DNA from 4 places in the Paenibacillus macerans genome. Region 3 is predicted to be linked to each of the others. Evidence: riboswitches for the same ligand, from Rfam matches in the RefSeq annotation. Region 3 holds a riboswitch; each other region holds the start of a gene.
The links. Region 3 has a riboswitch for cyclic di-GMP ahead of DYE26_RS32755 (methyl-accepting chemotaxis protein). Riboswitches for the same ligand answer to the same signal wherever they lie in the genome.

Region 1: another riboswitch for cyclic di-GMP. It lies ahead of DYE26_RS31745 (chemotaxis protein CheA); the one in region 3 lies ahead of DYE26_RS32755 (methyl-accepting chemotaxis protein).
Region 2: another riboswitch for cyclic di-GMP. It lies ahead of DYE26_RS33165 (hypothetical protein); the one in region 3 lies ahead of DYE26_RS32755 (methyl-accepting chemotaxis protein).
Region 4: another riboswitch for cyclic di-GMP. It lies ahead of DYE26_RS03060 (transglutaminase-like domain-containing protein); the one in region 3 lies ahead of DYE26_RS32755 (methyl-accepting chemotaxis protein).

The regions. Positions count from the first base shown of each region.
Region 1 is NZ_UGSI01000002.1:1,894,534-1,899,356, forward strand. It holds gene DYE26_RS31740 (WIAG-tail domain) at 1-584, shown strand, start outside; cyclic di-GMP riboswitch class I at 1,126-1,214, shown strand; gene DYE26_RS31745 (chemotaxis protein CheA) at 1,365-3,560, shown strand; gene DYE26_RS31750 (chemotaxis protein CheW) at 3,587-4,081, shown strand; gene DYE26_RS31755 (methyl-accepting chemotaxis protein) at 4,110-4,823, shown strand, end outside.
Region 2 is NZ_UGSI01000001.1:3,585,218-3,590,040, forward strand. It holds gene DYE26_RS16160 (ABC transporter ATP-binding protein) at 1-246, opposite strand, end outside; gene DYE26_RS16165 (ABC transporter permease) at 393-1,184, opposite strand; gene DYE26_RS16170 (ABC transporter permease) at 1,388-2,164, opposite strand; cyclic di-GMP riboswitch class I at 2,382-2,462, shown strand; gene DYE26_RS33165 (hypothetical protein) at 2,476-2,844, shown strand; gene DYE26_RS16175 (PAS domain-containing sensor histidine kinase) at 2,852-3,919, opposite strand; gene DYE26_RS16180 (sugar phosphate nucleotidyltransferase) at 3,953-4,823, opposite strand, start outside.
Region 3 is NZ_UGSI01000002.1:2,138,776-2,143,598, reverse strand. It holds gene DYE26_RS32760 (M42 family metallopeptidase) at 420-1,493, shown strand; cyclic di-GMP riboswitch class I at 2,239-2,328, shown strand; gene DYE26_RS32755 (methyl-accepting chemotaxis protein) at 2,538-3,803, shown strand; gene DYE26_RS32750 (GAF domain-containing protein) at 3,822-4,256, shown strand; gene DYE26_RS32745 (thiamine pyrophosphate-binding protein) at 4,277-4,823, shown strand, end outside.
Region 4 is NZ_UGSI01000001.1:653,942-658,764, reverse strand. It holds gene DYE26_RS03065 (response regulator) at 167-1,306, opposite strand; gene DYE26_RS03060 (transglutaminase-like domain-containing protein) at 1,438-2,244, opposite strand; cyclic di-GMP riboswitch class I at 2,261-2,343, opposite strand; gene DYE26_RS03055 (MFS transporter) at 2,450-3,832, opposite strand; gene DYE26_RS03050 (LysR family transcriptional regulator) at 3,959-4,823, shown strand, end outside.

The DNA.
Region 1 (4,823 bases), 240 kb from region 3:
CCGAGTCGATCGATGTCTGGCATCTGTCGGCCGAACTGCAGCGAAACGGGCTGCTGCCGGAAAAAGGGATCGGCGGCGAGGACATTCAGCCATTGTCGATAGATCGGGTACACCTTCAGGCCGGTGTTGTGGATGCCGACATTCTGGCCGAGGAGTCGGTCGGCGGCGAGCATCTGCAGCAGGGAGCGGTGCAAAGCGGGCATATTGCAAACGCGGCGGTCGGCAGCGCACAGCTTGCCGATGAAGCGATTGCCTCGCGCCACCTGAAAACCGGCGCGGTCGGCGCGGAGCACCTTGCCTTTACTCCGGTCCAGACGCTGCTGGATCAGCCGGCCAAACAGCTGTTTGGAATGTCGGCGTTTTTGTTGCAGCGCGATGAGGCCGAAACGCAAGTGAAGATTGAATTTGAAGAGCCGTTTGCTAATCCTAACTTTGTTATCGTTGCAATGACGAACCATTCGGCTTTTTACGCCACGCTAAGCGAACAAACTCAAGAATCGGCCGTCATTACGATTTCCAGGCTGAAGGAAAGCCATGTCCACTACGGCTTCGTCATGTGGATTGCCATCGGAAACGCGCATTAGAGTGTAGGGCCGATAAGATCGTAGCAAGGCCGCCGAGTTTATTCGGCGGCTTGTTGCCGTGCTTGCCGGGCGGGGAATTATTCCCGTCTGTGCCATATTCGTAGTGGGACTGACGGCATGGGCTGCGTATAGCAGCGATGGGCCGTATCCATTGGAAGTATCCAATAAACTTCGCTCAAACCGCCCATTTTGCACCTTGCCGAGTCTCATCTATTTGGATAGTATCCAATCAAGCGTCCAAATTTACGATTGAATTTCCATTTTAATTGGATATATCCAATGAGGTTTCGCCGGGGCTGTTTGTGGCTTCGCTGATCCGCCCTGAATCCGCCCTGAAGCTGACCTGAAGCTGTCACTGAAGTTCCTTAACACTGCCCCGAACTGCGTCGGATTACCTAAGGCCTGGCCGTGATTCCGGCTCGAAAAACGGCTGCATATTCCGCCGGTCAATCGGGCTTTCTCACGGCTCAGATCGACCGTTTTTTAGTATTTACACAATCTGCTCTGGCGTGTTAGTATGAAACCAACTAAAAAATAGCAAAGACTAGAAGGGCAAACTTGCCGAAAGACAAGGACGCAAAGCCACGGGCCTAAAGTACCAGCAACAGCTACGGCAGCCGGGTTTCTATAGTTGGATAGGCGTCCTCTCTTTCTTCGGGTTCTCTTTCTTCGGGTTCTCTTTCTTCGCTAGAAGGTTCATGAAGAAGGAGTTTTTTTATGTCTGAAATTTGTCGAATAAACATCAATAATGTCGAATTATGTAAAACGGGGAGATAGTTTATGGCAGAACGAGAGAATAGCGATCCGTTATTAGAGGTCTATCTTCACGAGAATTCGCAACTGCTCGAGCAGTTGGAACAGATCATCCTGGAATGCGAAGAGCTTAACGCTTTTCCGTCCGCCGCCATCCACGACATTTTCCGTATTATGCACACGATCAAAGGCTCCTCCACGATGATGAATTTCGATAACATCGCGGCTTTGTCGCACATCATGGAAGATCTGTTTGCGTTTATCCGCGAACATCAGCCCCGCTTGGCCGATTGCACGGCGTTGTCCGAGCTGGTGCTGCAGGGCGGCGATTTCATTAAGCTTGAGCTGTATAAGATCAGGCAGGGCGATTCTCCCGACGGGGACGCATCTTCGCTGAAAAGCAGCATTACCGGATATTTGGAAGAACTAAAAGCCGCACAGCATGCCGGGCCGGCAGTTTCCCCTCTTCAAGGCCCCGAAACCGGCAAACGTCAGGATGGTGAGGTCTCCCCCTCCGACGCTCATTTAAAAGCCGTTCTTTATTTTGATGACGATTACAACATGGAGAATGTTCGGGCATATCAAGTCGTTCACAGCCTGCAGGAAATGACCGAGCATTTCGCCTACTGGCCCGAGGACATTGCCGAAAATCCCGAAACAGCCTCGCTCATAAGAGAGCAGGGCTTCCAAATTCTGTTCCGGAACGGCGAATCCGCGGACACGGTAGCTGCTTACCTGTCGCAGGCGCCATCCTTAAAGCATTTGGAAATGATCAATTTGCCGGAACAAAGCCGGGCAGAGCCTGAGGCAGAGACGGCCGCCGCGGCAGAGACGCTTCAGCCGATACCCGAAGCGGAAGCGCGAACAGGAGAGTCTACGGCGGCACATTCTGCAGCGCACGCAGCAGCACTTTCTACGGACGCCGCACCTGCCTCCCCTTCCGAGCCGGGCGCCGCCGAACCCTCCCAGGTGCCGGGAGCGGCTGCCCGCACTTCGCAGCCGCCGGAGGCCAAAACGCAGGATATTGCCAGAGCTAATGCCTCGCAGCATTCCAGTTTCATCAGCGTGAATTTGGCCAAGCTCGACGAGTTGATGGACCTGGTCGGCGAGCTCGTCATCGCCGAATCGATGGTCACGCAAAACCCGGAATTAGCCGGACTGGAGCTTGAACAGTTTCAGAAGGCCGCCCGGCATCTGCGGAAGATCACCGGCGAAATCCAAGACAAGGTGATGTCGATCCGCATGGTGCCGCTGGTTAATACGTTCCAAAAAATGAACCGCATCGTACGGGATATGTGCAGAAAACAGGATAAATCAGTCCGCTTGGAACTGCTTGGCGAGGATACGGAAGTGGACAAAAACATCATCGAGCACATCTCCGATCCGATCATGCACCTTGTACGGAACGCGATCGACCACGGCATCGAAACGCCGGAGGAACGCCTGGCAGCGGGCAAGGAAGAATCCGCGACGTTGACCCTTGAAGCGAAAAACGTCGGCAACGAGGTGTTCATTATCGTGCGCGACGACGGCAGGGGGCTGAACAAAGCGAAAATTTTACAGCGCGCCCGCGAGCGGCAAATGCTGTTCAAGGACGAATCGGAGATGAGCGACCGCGAGATTTACAACTTGATTTTTCTCCCCGGCTTCTCCACGAAAGAGGTCATTACCGAGTATAGCGGGCGCGGGGTCGGCATGGATGTCGTGATGCGCAATATCGAAAGCGTTGGCGGGAATGTGTCGGTGGACAGCGCGGCAGGCGAAGGAACGACGATTACGATCCGCATTCCGCTGACGCTGGCGATTATCGACGGCATGAACGTGAAGGTGGGGAAGGCGAGATATACGATCCCGACGACGGCGATCAAGGAATCGTTCCGCGCCGCCCCCGGCAGCGTGGTCACCGATCCCGACGGCAACGAAATGGTCATGGTGCGCGGGCAGTGCTACGGAGTACTGCGCCTTTACGAACGCTATAAGGTCAAGACCGAGATTACCGCGATGGAAGACGGGATTTTGATCATGGTGGAGCAGGACGGCACGCCGTTTTGCGTTTTTGCCGACGAATTGCTCGGGCAGCAGCAGGTTGTGGTCAAGAGCTTGCCGGCGTATATCCGTAAAATCCGGAACATCGGGGGCTTGGCCGGCTGCACGATGCTCGGGGACGGAAGCATCAGCCTGATCCTCGATGTCGGGGGACTCGTCAAGGCATCGGCATCATAGGACAACCAAGCAAAGGAGAGGGAGACATGGCGAATCAAGAGGCAAGCCTGCCGCTGGAGCAGGACGACGACACGCAGAAAGGAAAGTTCCTCACGTTTATGATCGGGAGCGATGTTTACGGCATCGAAATCAAATTCGTCACCGAAATCATCGGCATCCAGGCGATTACCGAGGTGCCGGAGTTGCCGGAGCATATCCGCGGCATCATCAATTTGCGCGGCAAAATCATTCCGGTCATGGACGTGAGGCTGCGCTTCAAAAAGCCGTTCCGGGAGTATAACGACCGGACCTGCATCATCGTCGTGGATATGAAGGACATTTCGATCGGGCTGATCGTCGACAGCGTCGCCGAGGTCGTCACGATTGCGGAAGAGGATATCGTTCCTCCGCCGGAGATCAAAAGCGGCAGCCAGCAAGGTTTTATCAAAGGGGTCGGAAAAGTCGGCGGCGAAGTCAAGCTGCTGCTGGACGGCGACAAGCTGCTTCATCATGATGAAGCGGAAAATTTAAGTCAACTGTAAACGAAAACCGCAACGGGGGTTATGGAAAATGATGAAGCTAACGATCAAAGCAAGATTAATCCTGTCCTTTAGTCTTTTGGTTCTCTCCCTGGTCGGCCTCGGAGTGTATTCGATCAATTCGTTAAACCAAGTGAATCAGCAGTCCACGGTCATCAGCGATACATGGCTCCCGGCGATGGATGCGGCCCATGTCATGAACACGGCCACTTCCGATTACCGGACCACCGAATTGCGGATTATTTTGGCGGAGAACGACCCGCAGGGATTGAAAGAGATGAAAGAGCGTTTAAATAATAAAGTCCAGGAATTGCAGCAGCTGATGACCGGTTACGAGGAGCAGACCCAAAACGACGAAGAGGCCGCCCGGCTGTATAACGTGTTTAAACAGGAGTGGGCCGGTTATTTGCAGATCAGCGACCAAATCATCGGATTGGTCGATCAGCATAAAGAGGCCGAAGCGCTGGAGCTCATGAGCGGAACCTCCGAGAAGGAATTCGATCAGGCTTCAAACGCTTTGCTCGATTTGGTGAAATACAATCAAACGAATTCGCAAAAAGCGAGCGACGATGGCGATAAAGCTTACGCCGGCACGGTCGCCATCATGACTACGATCATTATCGTTATGACGCTGATCGCCATCGGCCTGGCTTTCCTGATCGTCCTCGGCATCACGAAGCCGATCCGCAAGCTGTCCGAGGCGGCCGATGAGCTGGCGCTGGGCAATGTAAACATCAACGTGGAG
Region 2 (4,823 bases), on a different contig from region 3:
GCCGATCATAACCGTGCCTGAGGTCGGATGCAAAATGCCGGTGAGCATCTTGATCGTCGTCGACTTACCTGCGCCGTTGGGACCGATATAACCGACAAACTCCCCGCGCTCGATGTTGAAGCTGATGCCCCGGACCGCCTCTTTCAGCCGGTATTCCCGCGAAAACAGCGTACGCAGGCCGGACAGCTTTCCCTCCCGCACGACGGGTGTTTTGAACTCCTTATATAAATGGCTGGCTTCGATCATAAGCCGCTCCTCCTTTTCGTCCTGTATGCCTTCGCTTACCCTTACGCAGCATGCCTTCACTGACTTATACACAGCATGCCTTCACTTACTCGTACGCACTAGCTTCCTTGTACTTACGGCCTTCCGTTCTTACTCTCCCTGTGCGCTTAGCTTCCTGTGCTTTGATATTTCGTGATGCCGAACAGCCAGAACCGCAGGCTTGCGGCTAAGCATACCGCCGCCGCCCCCGCCGTCGCCGCAAGGATCCACGGCCCCCATTCGCCCCGTAAAATATAGAGCGAAGGTACATAATTCACAAAGCCGACCGGGATCACGAACAAAAATAGCGAGGACATCCACTTCGGATACAGGGTGAGCGGGTATCGCGCCGCCGTTTGAGCGGCATCCTCGGTGAAGTTTTGCAGTTCGCTGATGCGGGTCGTCCAGAAACCGAGCGTAGCCGTAGCAAGTCCGATAGAAAACAAAATGACCGCGCCGGTAACGATAATGAATAGCGTAAACGGTACTGCAATCCAGCCGACTTGTCCGCTATGCGTCATCGCGCCGAGCGACCAGCACAGGATGAAACCGCCCTGCAGCAGTTCGCCGGGCATCAGCCGGAAGTTCTGCGGCATTAAAGCGAGCAGCACCGGCATCGGCCGCGTCAATAGCTGGTCGAGCTCTCCGCCGACCAGGTATTTTTCCAGATGGTGCACCTCCTCGGCAAACGTGCGGTACAGCGTCCTGGACAACGTCATCACCGCAAACAAATACCCGATCTCGTAAACCGACCAGCCCTGTATTACGCCGAACTTGTCCAGAACGATCGCGATCATCAGAAATTCGGAAATCTGGATCAACGCGGCCAGCACCGTACCCAGCACAAAATTGAATTTGTACTGCATCCGGCTTTTTATGCTCGTACGGATCAGCAGCCGGTACAGGTTCAGCCAAGACATCGGCTTCGCGCCAGCGGACCGGGCCGGGCCGGCAGTGACCTTCGAAAATCGTCCGCCGCTGCCGCTAATGTCATCGTACATTTCGTGCGTGCCGTCTATGCCGCTCATAGGCTTCTGCCCGCTCTTAGACTTCCGCCCGTTCTTTGGCTTCCGCCCTCTCCCAGGCTTTTGCCCGTTCTCAGCGCCAGGCCCCTTCCTCTCGTTCATCCGCCCTGCACCTCCACTTTCCGCCGCAGCAGCCGGGTTGCCAGCAAGCAGCAAGCAGTCATCAGGACGCACCAAAGCAGCGTTCCCCATAAGGCGGAGCCGCTTCCGTTTCCAAGATAAATCGTTGTGGGAACATAGAGCAGGTAAGGGTAAGGCGATAGCCAGGCGAGGTTTTCCAGCGGTCCGGGCAGCCATTCCAACGGGATGAAAAATCCGGCAAGCAAATTGATCAGCGCGCTATTGGCCCAATAGAGCCAGGACGATTCCATCGTCCACAAGGCGCTTACGCCGATCAAATAATTGATGCAGATCGACAGATAGGAGGCCCCGAGCAACCCTAACACGGTGTACAACACGGCGGTCCATTGATTTGGAATTTGCAATGAAAAAATGAAGAAATACAGGAGATAAATCGGGATGGATTTGAAAATGAACTGGTAGGCGATCTGTCCCCATTCCCTGGCCATCGTATGGCTGAACAGATGGACGGGACGCATCAGATCAAGCGCGATTTGCCCGGTCCTGACGGATTGGGGGATGCCGAGCCCGTTCGTGATGAAGCTGGTGATCCAGAGACACGCCTGGGTGAAGGCGATATAATTCACCATTCCCTGCGTTCCGTACTCTCCCAGCGGGTGGTCCTTCCCCAACCCGATCCAGATGCACGCATACATAAATCCGAACATCGCGCTCGCGAGGTTGTGCACCATATGGGCTCCGCGGTACTGCAAATTGCGGGCATAGGCTTTGGAAGCCAGCGTGAAATAAAGCATCCGGTTAAACACCTCCGATAAGCTTATTTAGAGGGGGGGTCCCCCCTCATAGACGGGCAGACCCGTCCACTTCAGTCAAGGCGATTTTGCAAGAAGGGTATTATCATACCTTAATATTCCAAGAGTGGCAAGAGAAATTTTGCGCACCCGGATTACCAGGAAATGGATTGCATGTTTTATGGAATCGTGATACGATGTTTTTTGTGAAAAAAGCGGCTACGATAAACGGCAAACCTGTCGAAAGGCAGCGACGCAAAGCTAAAGGGCCTTCCCGCAAGGATGGCAGCCAGCTACCGAACAGAAGGCTTTTTTTGTTTTTTTATATGTATATTAATTTAAGTAGGCTCAACCTAGAAAACAGGTATTCGACAGTCGGCTGCTGGAGCGCACCAAACGCCGGTCTTCAAAATAGCGGTAATTTATGTGCTTATTATCCGGAGCCGGGCATGTTCATCCCCATTAGCGGCATCTTTGTTCCTTATTCGCTTGTGAAGGGCCCAGAACGCGGGCGTTTCCTTGCGACTGAAGACAATAGCGGCATAAATCGTCTCTATTTCTCTCAAATTGACGGATATCGCCGGAATAGCGGCATTTTTTGCCCTTATGTTTTGCGCTTTTCGCAGGAGTTTCTCATGATCGTTTGGTCAAGCGCCGTTTTGGGTTTTTGTGCTATAAAATAGGAAACGCTTAATCCAAATGAACGGGTTTTGGCATACGCAAGCAGAATGTACTTCCTTGCCCTACTTCCGAGGTTAACGTAATCGTCCCCCCGTGGTCTGTTGCAATTTTTTTGACGATATAAAGGCCCACGCCGCTGCCCTTAATTTGACGGGAACCCGAATTGCCGGCTCGATAAAATTTATCGAACAGCCGCGCATGCATCTCCGCGGGAATTCCTATTCCGTAATCCGTAACCTCGATGATATAATAGTCTGCTTCTTCCGCGATTCGGATGAGTACTAATGGTTTGCCGGGAGAATATTTAATCGCATTGCTGATTAAATTGTCAAAAACTTGAGACATTCTAAACCGGTCCGCGTAGATGAAAGCGTCTTCAACCTCGGAATCCACCTCGATAAGATGCGATGATTTCAAATTCCACCGTTCGGTCACTTCGTGAATGAGTTCAATCAGCGGTACATAAGTTTTATGATAGTTATACCCTCCCGATTCCAGCCGCTCACTGTCCAAAACATCCTCAAGCAGATGGGACAACCGGTTTCCTTCCGCAAAAATGATTTCCATGTAACGCCGCCTGTTCTCCGCGGAAATATCGTACTGCATCAACATTTCCACATAGCCCAGCAGCGTCGTCAGAGGTGTCCTTAATTCGTGGGAGACCACGCTGATCATTTCGCGTCTCTGCGGATCGGCCGCCTCTTCTTCGCCGCATTCCCGAAATACCAATAAATACCCGTAACACGCCGTTTGCGCGGTATCCAATACCGGGCTTACATAAAACGAGAACAAACGCCTAGGTCCTTGGGCATATGGGAACTTCCCCTGATTTCCGTTCACCTCTCCTTTTCGAAACGCTTGTATGGTCTTGGTCAGCTTATGGTCCTCCTGCTGAATGTTCGCATCCATAGCTTTGGTAAAAGCCGTAATATCCTGCCCCGTCATCTCTTCCAAGCCGAACAAATCTTTGAGCCTGCGGTTCATAAACACGATCGTCCCCCTAGTGTCGCATTTAAGGATACCTTCCTGAAATGATTCCAAGTAGTACGTATCGATGTCCTGTTGTTCCTCAGCCATGTTTTCTCTCATTCGCCAACCGCTTGTCCGGTTTTACCGCCTGGCCGGCACCTCATGGTTTTGCTCTTCCCCCTTTCCCTCCTTCGCCATCCAAGGATCGGCATAACGGATCATGTCGCTGTCTTCGATTTTTCGGCCGATTTGCAGTTCGATCAACTCCAGATCGCTGTACGCCAACAGCGCATGTTTCATGCCGGGCTCAACGACAACAACGCTTCCCGCCTCTACGGGAAACGTTTGGCCGTCAATGCACGCTTCGCCCGCGCCGGCAATCACGATCCAGATTTCTTTGCGCCGCCCATGTTCATGATAACCGATAAAACGGCCTGCGGAAATCACGGCCCGGTTGGTCAACGATTCCGTTTCGCCCGCGCGTCTTGCGGTCAACACCGTCTTCCGGCCCCACCCGGTTTCTTTAAAACGGGGGGTGATTTCGACTTGAGCCACCATATCTTTAATGCCGGCCGACGCTTCCCGGTCGGTGACCAGAATACCGTCCGGTCCCGCGGCCACGACAATGTTGGGCACTCTCCATACGCCCACGGGGATATCCAGCTCATTGACAATCCGGGAGCCGGATGAATCCGGACAGACATAACCGCTCCCGCTGACCTGCTGCTCCATTTCTTCCGAAAGCGAATTCCATGTGCCGATATCCTTCCAGCGGCCTTGATAAGGAACGGCTACAATGCGCTTCGTTCGTTCCACCACCTCGATGTCGAAGCTTTGGCGCGGAAGCAGCTTATACATGCCGAGCAGCTCATCGTAATCCGCCGGCAGGCCCCTTTGCTTAAGCGCATCAAGCAGAAATCCAAGCCGAAACACGAACACTCCGCAGTTCCATAAGGCGCCCTCGTCAATCAACGTTTGGGCCCTAGCCGCGGAAGGCTTTTCCACAAACGCT
Region 3 (4,823 bases):
CTGGCTTGTTATGTTTGGTAAATCATCCATAGCGGCAAGCGGCGAACAAAACAAAACCCGCCAAAGATCGCTCTGGCGGGTTCGGGACACCGGGTTTTGGGTAAAACAATTAGCGTCAAACAACGGAACTGGCGTCCAAGGCGTCCTATTTGTTTTTAAAGGTACAAAAGAATGATGACCAGCAGAATAAAGAGAAGACAGATCAACAGCCAATCCATGGAGCGGAGTTCCATTTTTTTGCCTCCCTTATTTGGCCCCTTGCTTGCTAAAGTATATGCGCCGCCGCGAATTTGGTGCTTGGCCCGGCGGCAAAAGAACAGGCCTTTTCAGGCGCATGGACAATCGGAACAAGGTGGTTCATACTAAATGTAGAAAGCGTATGGCCTTGCCATTTGCAGGAAAAAAAGGAGAGAAACAAGATGAATGAAAAAACGCAGCAGCTGTTTAAACAGCTGACCGAATTTCCGGCGGCCCCCGGGTTTGAGCGGGAGCTGCGCGCCTTGGTGAAGGAGAAAATGTCCGCTTTTACGCAGGAGTTCGTTCAAGACCGGCTCGGCAGTTTGTTTGGGGTACTGCGCGGCGATGAGCAGGGACCGCGGGTCATGGTCGCCGGGCATTTTGACGAGGTAGGCTTCATCACGACCGGCATTAGCGATAACGGTATGGTGTCTTTTCAGCCGCTCGGGGGCTGGTGGAGCCAGGCGGTATTGGCGCAGCGCCTGCAGATCGTTACGCCGAAAGGGAAGATCGTCGGCGTGGTCGGATCGACGCCTCCCCATCTGCTCGATGAAGCGCAGCGCGGCAAACCGGTCGACCTGAAAGCGATGTACCTGGATATCGGCGCCGACAGCCGCGAGGAAGCGGAAGCGGCCGGCGTGCAGATCGGGCAGCAGATTTTGCCGATCTGTGAATTTACTCCGCTCGTCAACCCGAAAAAAATCATGGCCAAAGCCTGGGACAACCGGTACGGCGTCGGTTTGGCGATCGAGCTGCTGGAAGCTTTGCATGGGGAAAAACTGCCCAACGTGTTGTACTGCGGAGCCAATGTGCAGGAGGAGCTGGGCACGCGGGGAGCGCGCACGGCGGCCAATTTGATCCAGCCGGACATCTTCTTTGCGCTGGACGCCAGCGCCGCAAACGATATGACCGGCGACAAACGGGCCTTCGGCAAGCTGGGCGAAGGCGCTTTGCTGCGGGTGTTCGACCCGACGATGCTGACGCATCGGGGGCTGGTCGAGTATATCCGGGACACGGCCGATACGCACCGCATCAAATACCAATATTTTGTATCCACAGGCGGAACCGACGCCGGTCCGGTTCATTTGAGCGGCATCGGCGTGCCTTCGGGCGTGATCGGCATCTGCTCGCGTTATATCCACACCTCGTCGTCCATCATCCATACCGACGACTACGCGGCCGCCAAGGAGCTGCTGATCCGGCTCGTCAAAGGGCTCGACCGCACAACGCTGGCTACCATTCTGGAGCGGAGCTGACCAAACGGCGGGGGCGCTGCTTTAATTAACGCCTGGATGGCAGGCTAACTCCTTGTTTAGCTTGACCGTCCGGCGGTTTTATTTTCGCTTAAGCAAGCCCGGTGAGCTCTCCCGCTGGATCCTGGCGACGGACCGAGACGCCTTTATTTCGGCGAAATCGCCGGCTTTCAGAATCTAACGGACACCGGACGACCTTACTCGGCACTAGCGTTGCATTAATTCTCTAGCCACAACTAATCTAACGGTTGCCACAACCGCTATTCGCTCAAAAAACGTTGATTTCAAATTGTAACGGTTGCCATAGCGCTTATTTCACTGAAATCCGGCTCATTTTGCTTAGATTCAGGCATATAACGCTTCTCACAACCGTTAAAATTTTGAACAGGGCTTTTTTCGTCAAATAGCCGCTATTACAACCGTTAGATTTTCTGCGAACCCAATTTTGCTTCGAACACCTAAGCCTTTCCAGGAAAACTGAACCCAGCCGTATGCGATAGGTCGCCATCAATACCTTGAATCTAAAATAGGATATATAGTACATTATTCCTATTAGACCCATATTTTACCTTCTTTTTCTAGAGCCAAAGTCATCCCCTTATAGTCCCCTATTATTGAAAATTTTTTGAATTTGCCGAAAATTTTATGAAATATCAGGGCCCGCTTTCCGATATAAGTAATATATTCCTAATCTGTGGGAGCGCCGCGACTTCACTCTCCCATCATTCACAACCAAATACAAGGAATAGGATGTAAATCGCAAACCTGGCCGAAAGGCAGGGACGCAAAGCCACGGATCTAAAATTCTTAACGGAATCATGACCGCCGGGATGCCAACCTTATGCCGAATCATGGCTTGTTGGCCGCCGGACTTTCTTCGCGAAAGTCTTTTTTTGGTTTCAATTAGGGCTTGGGGCCAGGTTAAAACGTCGCGGCGAAGCTTCGGACAAGGAAGGAGGGGACCTGCTTCTAAAAAAGTTAAAACGGCGAAACACGGAAAACGGCAGCTGCTAAGGGTATTAGAGTGACAGCAAAGGAGTAAGTAACTTGAAATTATCCCATTTCGGTAAAGGCTTAGCCCGCAAGTTGTTGTTGCTGATTGCCGGACCGCTTGCGGTGCTGGCGATCGTGCTCGTTCTGATCTTCTGTCTGCTTGGACTGATGAACGTCTGGGCCGCCGCGCTGATGATCGCCCTGTTTGCCTTGATCGGCGCGGGGGAGGCCGTGCTGATTGCCGGGCTGCTCGACAAATCGTTCCAAAAAATGGCCGAGCGGACCAAAGCCATGACGGAAGGCGATTTAGCCTTCGACGGCGACGTCCAGGTGATGGACGAATTCAGCGAACTGGCCGGCCACCTGAAGCTGATCGGCGCCCAATTAAGGGAAGCGGCCGGGCAAATGCAGGACATGTCGGCCAAGGTAGCCGATACGTCGCGGGACTTGACGGGCAATATGGAGTTTTGCAACGACCTCGTTGTAGGGGTCACGGAATCGATCAAAATGATTTCCGAAGGTAGCGAGCAGCTCGTCGAAAGTGCACGGAACAACCATTTGATGCTTGAAGAAGTCGGAAAAGGCATGGAGCACATCGCCCTGTCAGCGCAAGGTGTGGCGGAGGAAGCGACCGAGGCCGCGGCTCAGGCGAATGCGGGCAATGAAGGCATCGACCGCCTGGTTGACCAAATGAGCAAAATTTACGAAACCACGGTCGCTTCGTCGCAAACCGTAAACCAACTCGGCGAGCGGACGGAAGAAATCGACAAGGTCACTCTGCTGATCTCGGAAATTTCCAGTCAAATCAATTTGCTGGCATTAAACGCGGCTATCGAGGCCGCAAGAGCGGGCGAATACGGCAAAGGGTTCGCAGTGGTCGCGGGCGAAATCCGCAAGCTTGCCGAGCAATCGGCGGCATCGGCCAAGGACATCGCCGAGATGGCCGGCCATATCCGCACAGGCTCCGATCAATCGATCGAAGCGATGAAACGGGTCATGGCCGAGGTCGAGACCGGAAGCGTCCTCGTTACCTCCGCCGGCGATTCGTTCCAGCAAATCGTGCATTTGGCCGAGCAGGTGTCCACCCGGGTTCAGGAAGTTTCCGCGGTGACGCAGCAGATCAGCGCAAGCACGGAACAAATCATGGACTCCGTAAGACAGACGCTCGAGATTACCGAGGTCAATCTGGCCGGGACCAAGGAGATCATGGCTTGCTCGGAAGAACAGTTGACCGCCATGGAAGAAACGCTCGAATCTTCCAAGCAGCTCGAGACGGAAGCCGAAAAACTGAAGTCCCTATTAAACAGATACTCAATCTAGCAAGCGAGGAGGATGGACATGGAACGATTAGCTTTGCTGTTTGAAGCGCTGGAACGCCTGACCGGCGTGGCCGATATCGCCTATCACGAAATCAGGGAAGGCCGCTTGAACCCGGTGTTGAAAACGAAAACGGATCACCTTGGCGTGGAGCGGTGGAAAAGCGTACATGCGCAAAATCCGGTCTATATCGAACATGACCGCCTGCTTCGCGAACTGATGGCCCATCCCCAAACGGCGGCAGTGGTCCAGGACGTCAAAAACGATCCCAGGTCGGCCGATGAGTTTTTTCTGTTCGGGATCGACAGCATCATGGTTATTCCCGTCATGCAGGACGGCGCGGTACAGGGGATTGTCGTTGTCGCCTCGATAGGCAAGCTGCATTTTTTCTCCGCCGAGGAGATCGAACGTGCGGAAGCACTGGTGAACGAATACAGAGATGCGTTTCAACACTAGGATAAGGAGATATCCGGAATATGAACATAGCCGAAGCCATACTCAAGTATTTGAAGGAAACCGGAGTGGATTGTATTTTTGGGATTCCGGCAGGAATCATCGGTCCGATTTACGATGCGTTGATCGATGTCGATATGAAGCCGATCATTACGAAAAATGAAGCTGGAGCGGCTTATATGGCGGCGAGATATGCCAGCACCTCCGGGAAGCTGGCCGTTTGCGCCGGCGCCGGGGCGGTAGGCGTAGCGAACATGATGAACGGGATCGCCGACGCCATGCGGGCCAAAGCTCCGCTGCTCGTGATTACCGGCTACGTAAACCGGTGGCAGATCGGCAAAGGTGCCATCCAGGAGATGGACGCCCAGCATATCGTCAGACCGATCACCAAATACAGCAACACGGTCATGAACGAAACGGAAGTCATGGCCGAGCTGGACAAGGCGGTAAGGATCGCCCTTACACCTCCTTTCGGGCCAGTACATATTTCCGTGCCGATCGATGTGCAGCGGATGGAAGCGCCCCCCAGCCTTCCCGCCGCCCCGGATCCCGCGCTGCTTCAGCGGATTC
Region 4 (4,823 bases), on a different contig from region 3:
AAACTCCCTTAATTGCGAACGTTGCGAAAAGGCCGCAGAAAATTCGACTGAAATGGTTCATTCGGAGTATACGCGCAAGATCTATACAAATTCTGAACAAAAAAACCGGCCAACGGCCGGTCAAGATTGCTTGTTCTATGATAAAAAAACGCCGGAAGCGGGCGGCTTAACGTGCCTGCCCCGCTTTCTCCGTAAATTGTCCATACCATTCCGTTATGTAGTGGCTGGGCTCCACGTTCAGTTCCTCCTTCAGTACGGCTGCGAGTTCGCGGTACTGACGGTGCACCATGGCAAAGTTCTGCTGCAGTGCGTATATTTTCATGAGGGCAAAATAAGGCGCCTCTTCCTGGGGATGAAGGGTGCGGATGTTGTGATAGTAAGCTCCCGCCTTCTCCCAAAGCTCTTGCCCGAGGTACCAATCGGCGATCGCCAGCGAAGTGTGAAGCCAAATGGCCTTGAGCCGCTGGCGCTCGCTTTCCGTCCACCAGTAATCGTATTCCTGCAGATAATCTCCGGTGTAGATTTTCATCGTCTCCAAATATGCGTCCAGCGAATCGCCGGACACGGGCGGCAGCGCAGCCAGCTTGGCCTCCCATTCGTCGATATCCAAGCGGACCTGATGGGTATTCAGGATGTAACCCTCCATCGTATTCACAATTTGAAAATGGTCTCCGTAAGGCTTAAGTGTTTTCCGAATATGGTACACGGACGTATATAATTGCGAGTTGACCTTGTCCGTCTCGTATTCCGGCCATAAGACATCGATCAAAGTAGACTTTCGGACCAACCTTCCCCGGTGCTGCAAGAGATAGAGAAACAACTCCTGCGCCTTCGTCGTGCGCCACTGCAGGAGGGTCGGCTGTCCATGCCGCGCCTCCACCTTTACCTGTTTGAACAAGCATATTTTGATATCCTGTTCGGAACCGGCGACTTGCTCCTGTCCCGCTTTCAGCCGCTCCTGAATCCGATCCACGGTTTTGGCCAGGCGCTCGGCTCTGATCGGCTTGAGCACATAATCCAGAGCGTTTAACTCAAAGGCTTTTATGGCATATTCATCATACGCCGTGACAAAAACGATATGTATCTCCGGTCTTGCTTCCAAAATCCGTTCCGCCAGTTCAATACCGTTGATTTCCGGCAGGCTGATGTCCAAAAACAGCACATCCACACGTTCTTGGAGAATTTCGCCCATCCCCTTGACGGGGTCGGTAAATTTCCCGACAACCTCCACGTCGGCAAGCTTCAGCAATAACCGTTCCATATAATTCAAGGCCAGTTGTTCATCATCCACAAGTATTACTCTCATAAGAGCCAGACTCCCCCGCTTGGATACTCTTCCCCTTTATAAGAAGATTAGCATATCCCGCCCAAACAAAGAAGCCTTGAACAGTCGTTCAAGGCTCTTTTTTTTCCTATTCGTCTTATTATTGAACTGGCTTAGTATAACTTGTCCGCCTTATATTTCGAAGCATCTTTGATCATTGTAAAAGCGGTCGTCGTTCCATTCCAGCCGGCATCGGCCGTCGTGTCGATAACCACCCAGCGTCCGTTTATATAAACTTCATTCCAGGCGTGATATGTTTTTACATAGTCGGAAGATCCCATCGCCAGCTTGGCCGGAACCCCAACGCTGCGCAGCATCCCCGCAAACAGGGAGGAAAAGCCGTAGCAGGTGTCCTTCTTGGCAGTCAAGGTACGCTCGATATTCGGCAGGTAATTCGATGTAGCGGTAAACGCCAGGCTGTCGTCGTATTTGATGGTGCGGATGATGTAATTATAAATGGCCTTCACTTTATCTTCATCGGCAGCCGCATCTTTCGTCAGCTCCGCCGCCTTCTTTGCCGCCAGACCGTCTATATTCCAATTCACATTTTGCGTCGAACTCAGATAGACCGGCGTCTCATCCTGCAAATCAAGCTTCACCGTATCCTTCTGCACAAGGCGGTACGTAGTCCCTTTAATCTGTTCCAACAGGCTGATCGTGTAATCCCCGTTGCCCATTTGCAGCGGGAACGTCTCTCCTTGGGCACCGTAGGTCAGATTATAGGTATACTTATTGTTCCCTTTCTCGATCACCAGCTTGGTCTTGACATTCAGCTTCACGTCGTAATGAATGGTCACCGCTCCCTGAGACAGGTTGTCCTTATTGAGCCAGCCCTCAAGTTCGGCCGCCCGCGCCCCTGTCCCGCCGAAACCGGCAAACAAAAGTACAAGGGTCAACGTTGCAAACATCAATTTACGCATAAAAAATAAAACCTCCTTCGGTAACTGGCTGCCAGTAAAAAATTTACAGGCCCTGTAGCTTTGCGTCCCTGCCTTTCGACAGGTTTGCCATTATCGTGTAAAGTTTTATGTCCTTCTCTATCTCTATCGGAAGCGTTGGCGTCATTTATTAGCCCAATAAGACGAAAAAATCTAAAATTTTTAGTATTTTTTTGCGACTTTAGCCTCAGTTGATAGACGAACTTTGCAGACGGGGCCGTTCATTTCGCAAAAAGTAAAAATAATAAAAAAGTACCATAATCATCTCCAAAGCTGCGAGAATGAGATAGATATTACTGTAAACACCGGAATTCGCAAACAGGTTTAACGGGTTCCAATGCACGCTGCCGCCTTGATCCACAGCCTTGCTGTAGACGCCGGCCGCCACCGCGCCGGAAAGAAAGTTCGACATCGACAACAGCCCCATGCCAACCCCGGTCTGTTCCTTGGCCAGCGTCCGCGATATCGTGCCTGTCAAGGCAATTTGCATAAACATCTGTCCGACGTTGCCAAGGATCAATAATATTGCAATGATGGGGACCGCCGCTCCCGCGAAGATCGAGATCAGGGTAAAGCAAACCAGCAGCAGCATGGACGCGCTGCAAAACACAAACGGGTTGCCCTTGGCATCCGCCAGCTTGCCTCCAGCTCTGCCCAGAACAGCCGACACCGCCGCCCCCGGAACCATAGCGAAGCCAATCCAGCCCGAGGCAAGCCCGTTGACATCCGCCAGCAGCTGCGGCGTCAAGAACGGGAGCGCGTAACCGATCCCCATCGCCAGTATGGCTATGAGCAGCCCCAGGGAATAACTTCTGTTGCGGAAAAGCTGCGGATCCACGAACGGGTGAGCCGCAGTCCGGTTGCGGATAAAAAACAACAAGAACAGGAGCAGGCTGCCCAGATAGAAGGTAATTCGGCCGTAAGTAACGCCCAGCAGCAGCAACGCAACCGCACCGCCCAGCAGACCGGCCCCCAGCCAATCGACTTTGGCGTATTTGGGCGCCTGCTCGCTTAAATAACGGCGGTAAAACGGCAAGGTGACAAGCATCAGCATCGGAATGCAAAACAGCCAACGCCAATCGACCAGACTGACGATTAGCGCCGAGACGACCGGTCCGATCGCCCCCCCGACAGCCAGTCCGGTTGCCGTGATGCCGAGCGCGTATCCGCGGCGTTCGGGCGGAAAGTGGCGGACGGGAATGATCATCGCCGCCGCCGGAATGACCGCCGCTCCCGCCGCCTGCAAAACCCGCCCGGCCAGCACCATCCAAAACGCCTGGGCGGCAAGCCCGGCGAGCGAGCCCAGACAAAACACGGCCAAGCCAAACGTGATTAAATTTTTGAACCTGAATACGTCGGCCAATTTCCCGTAGATGACCGATCCGATCGCATAGATCAGCATATAAATGGTGGATACCCAGCTGACCTGCGCCACGGATAATTGGAACTCGTTTTTAATTTCCGGCAGCACGATATTAAACATCGTAGCGCTCATCGACGAGAGCACCATCGTAAACGCCAAAATACGGATCAGCTTTTCGGCTGAATCGCCCTCTGCCTGCTTTCTCATAACAAATCATGCCCCCTCAAAAACCTTTGTTATGAGATATTTTATATTTGCATATTGATAATTAAAAATATATATTTAATTATAAAATCATATACTACAGTATATTAATAGAAAGGAACGAACGGTATGGAATTGCTGCAGCTGCAATATTTTCAGACGGTCGCCCGCTTGGAGCATATGACAAAAGCCGCGCAGGAGCTTCATATCGCCCAGCCCGCGCTGAGCAAAACGATCGCCCGCCTGGAACAGGATTTGGGCGTGCCGCTGTTTGACCGGCAGAGCCGGCAAATCCGGCTCAACCACTTCGGCAGAGCGTTTTTGAAAAAGGTGAATCTCGCGTTGAACGTGCTTGAGGAAGGTCGGAAGGAAGTCGCCGATCTGGCGGGAACCGAACGGGGAAGCATTCATCTGGCGACGAACAACCTGGGCCGGATTACTTCCGCTATAAGCGCCTACCGGACTGAGCATCCGGAAGTGAATTTCCGCATTTTGCAAACGCCGCCCGCTTCCATGGAGGAGTTGGTAAATTTGCTGGAAAACGGCGAGGTGGATCTGTGTTTTACCGCCGCTTCCATCGATCATCCGGATATCCGCGAGCAGCCGGTGCTGGACGCCGAGGTGTTTTTGGCGGTGCCGCCCGGCCATCCCTTGGAACGGCGCAGCAGCATCCGACTGGAGGAGGTGGCGGCCGAGCCTTTCATCGAATATAAAACCGGCCATCCGTTCCGGAAAATAAACGCGTCATTTTGCCGCGAAGCGGGCATTTCGCCGAACATCGTCTGCGAGGTGGACGAACCGTCCGCTTTGGGCAGCCTGGTGCAGGCCGGACTTGGCGTAGCTTTTATGCCCGCATGCCGCAAAGACGAGACGCCGCCTTATAAAATGCTGCGCCTCGAAACCCCCGTATGCCGGCGCGTCTTCCGGATCGCCTGGCTGGAGCGGCGGTATCTTCCCAAAGCCGCCCGCAGCTTCGGCCGGTTTTTGGCCGAAT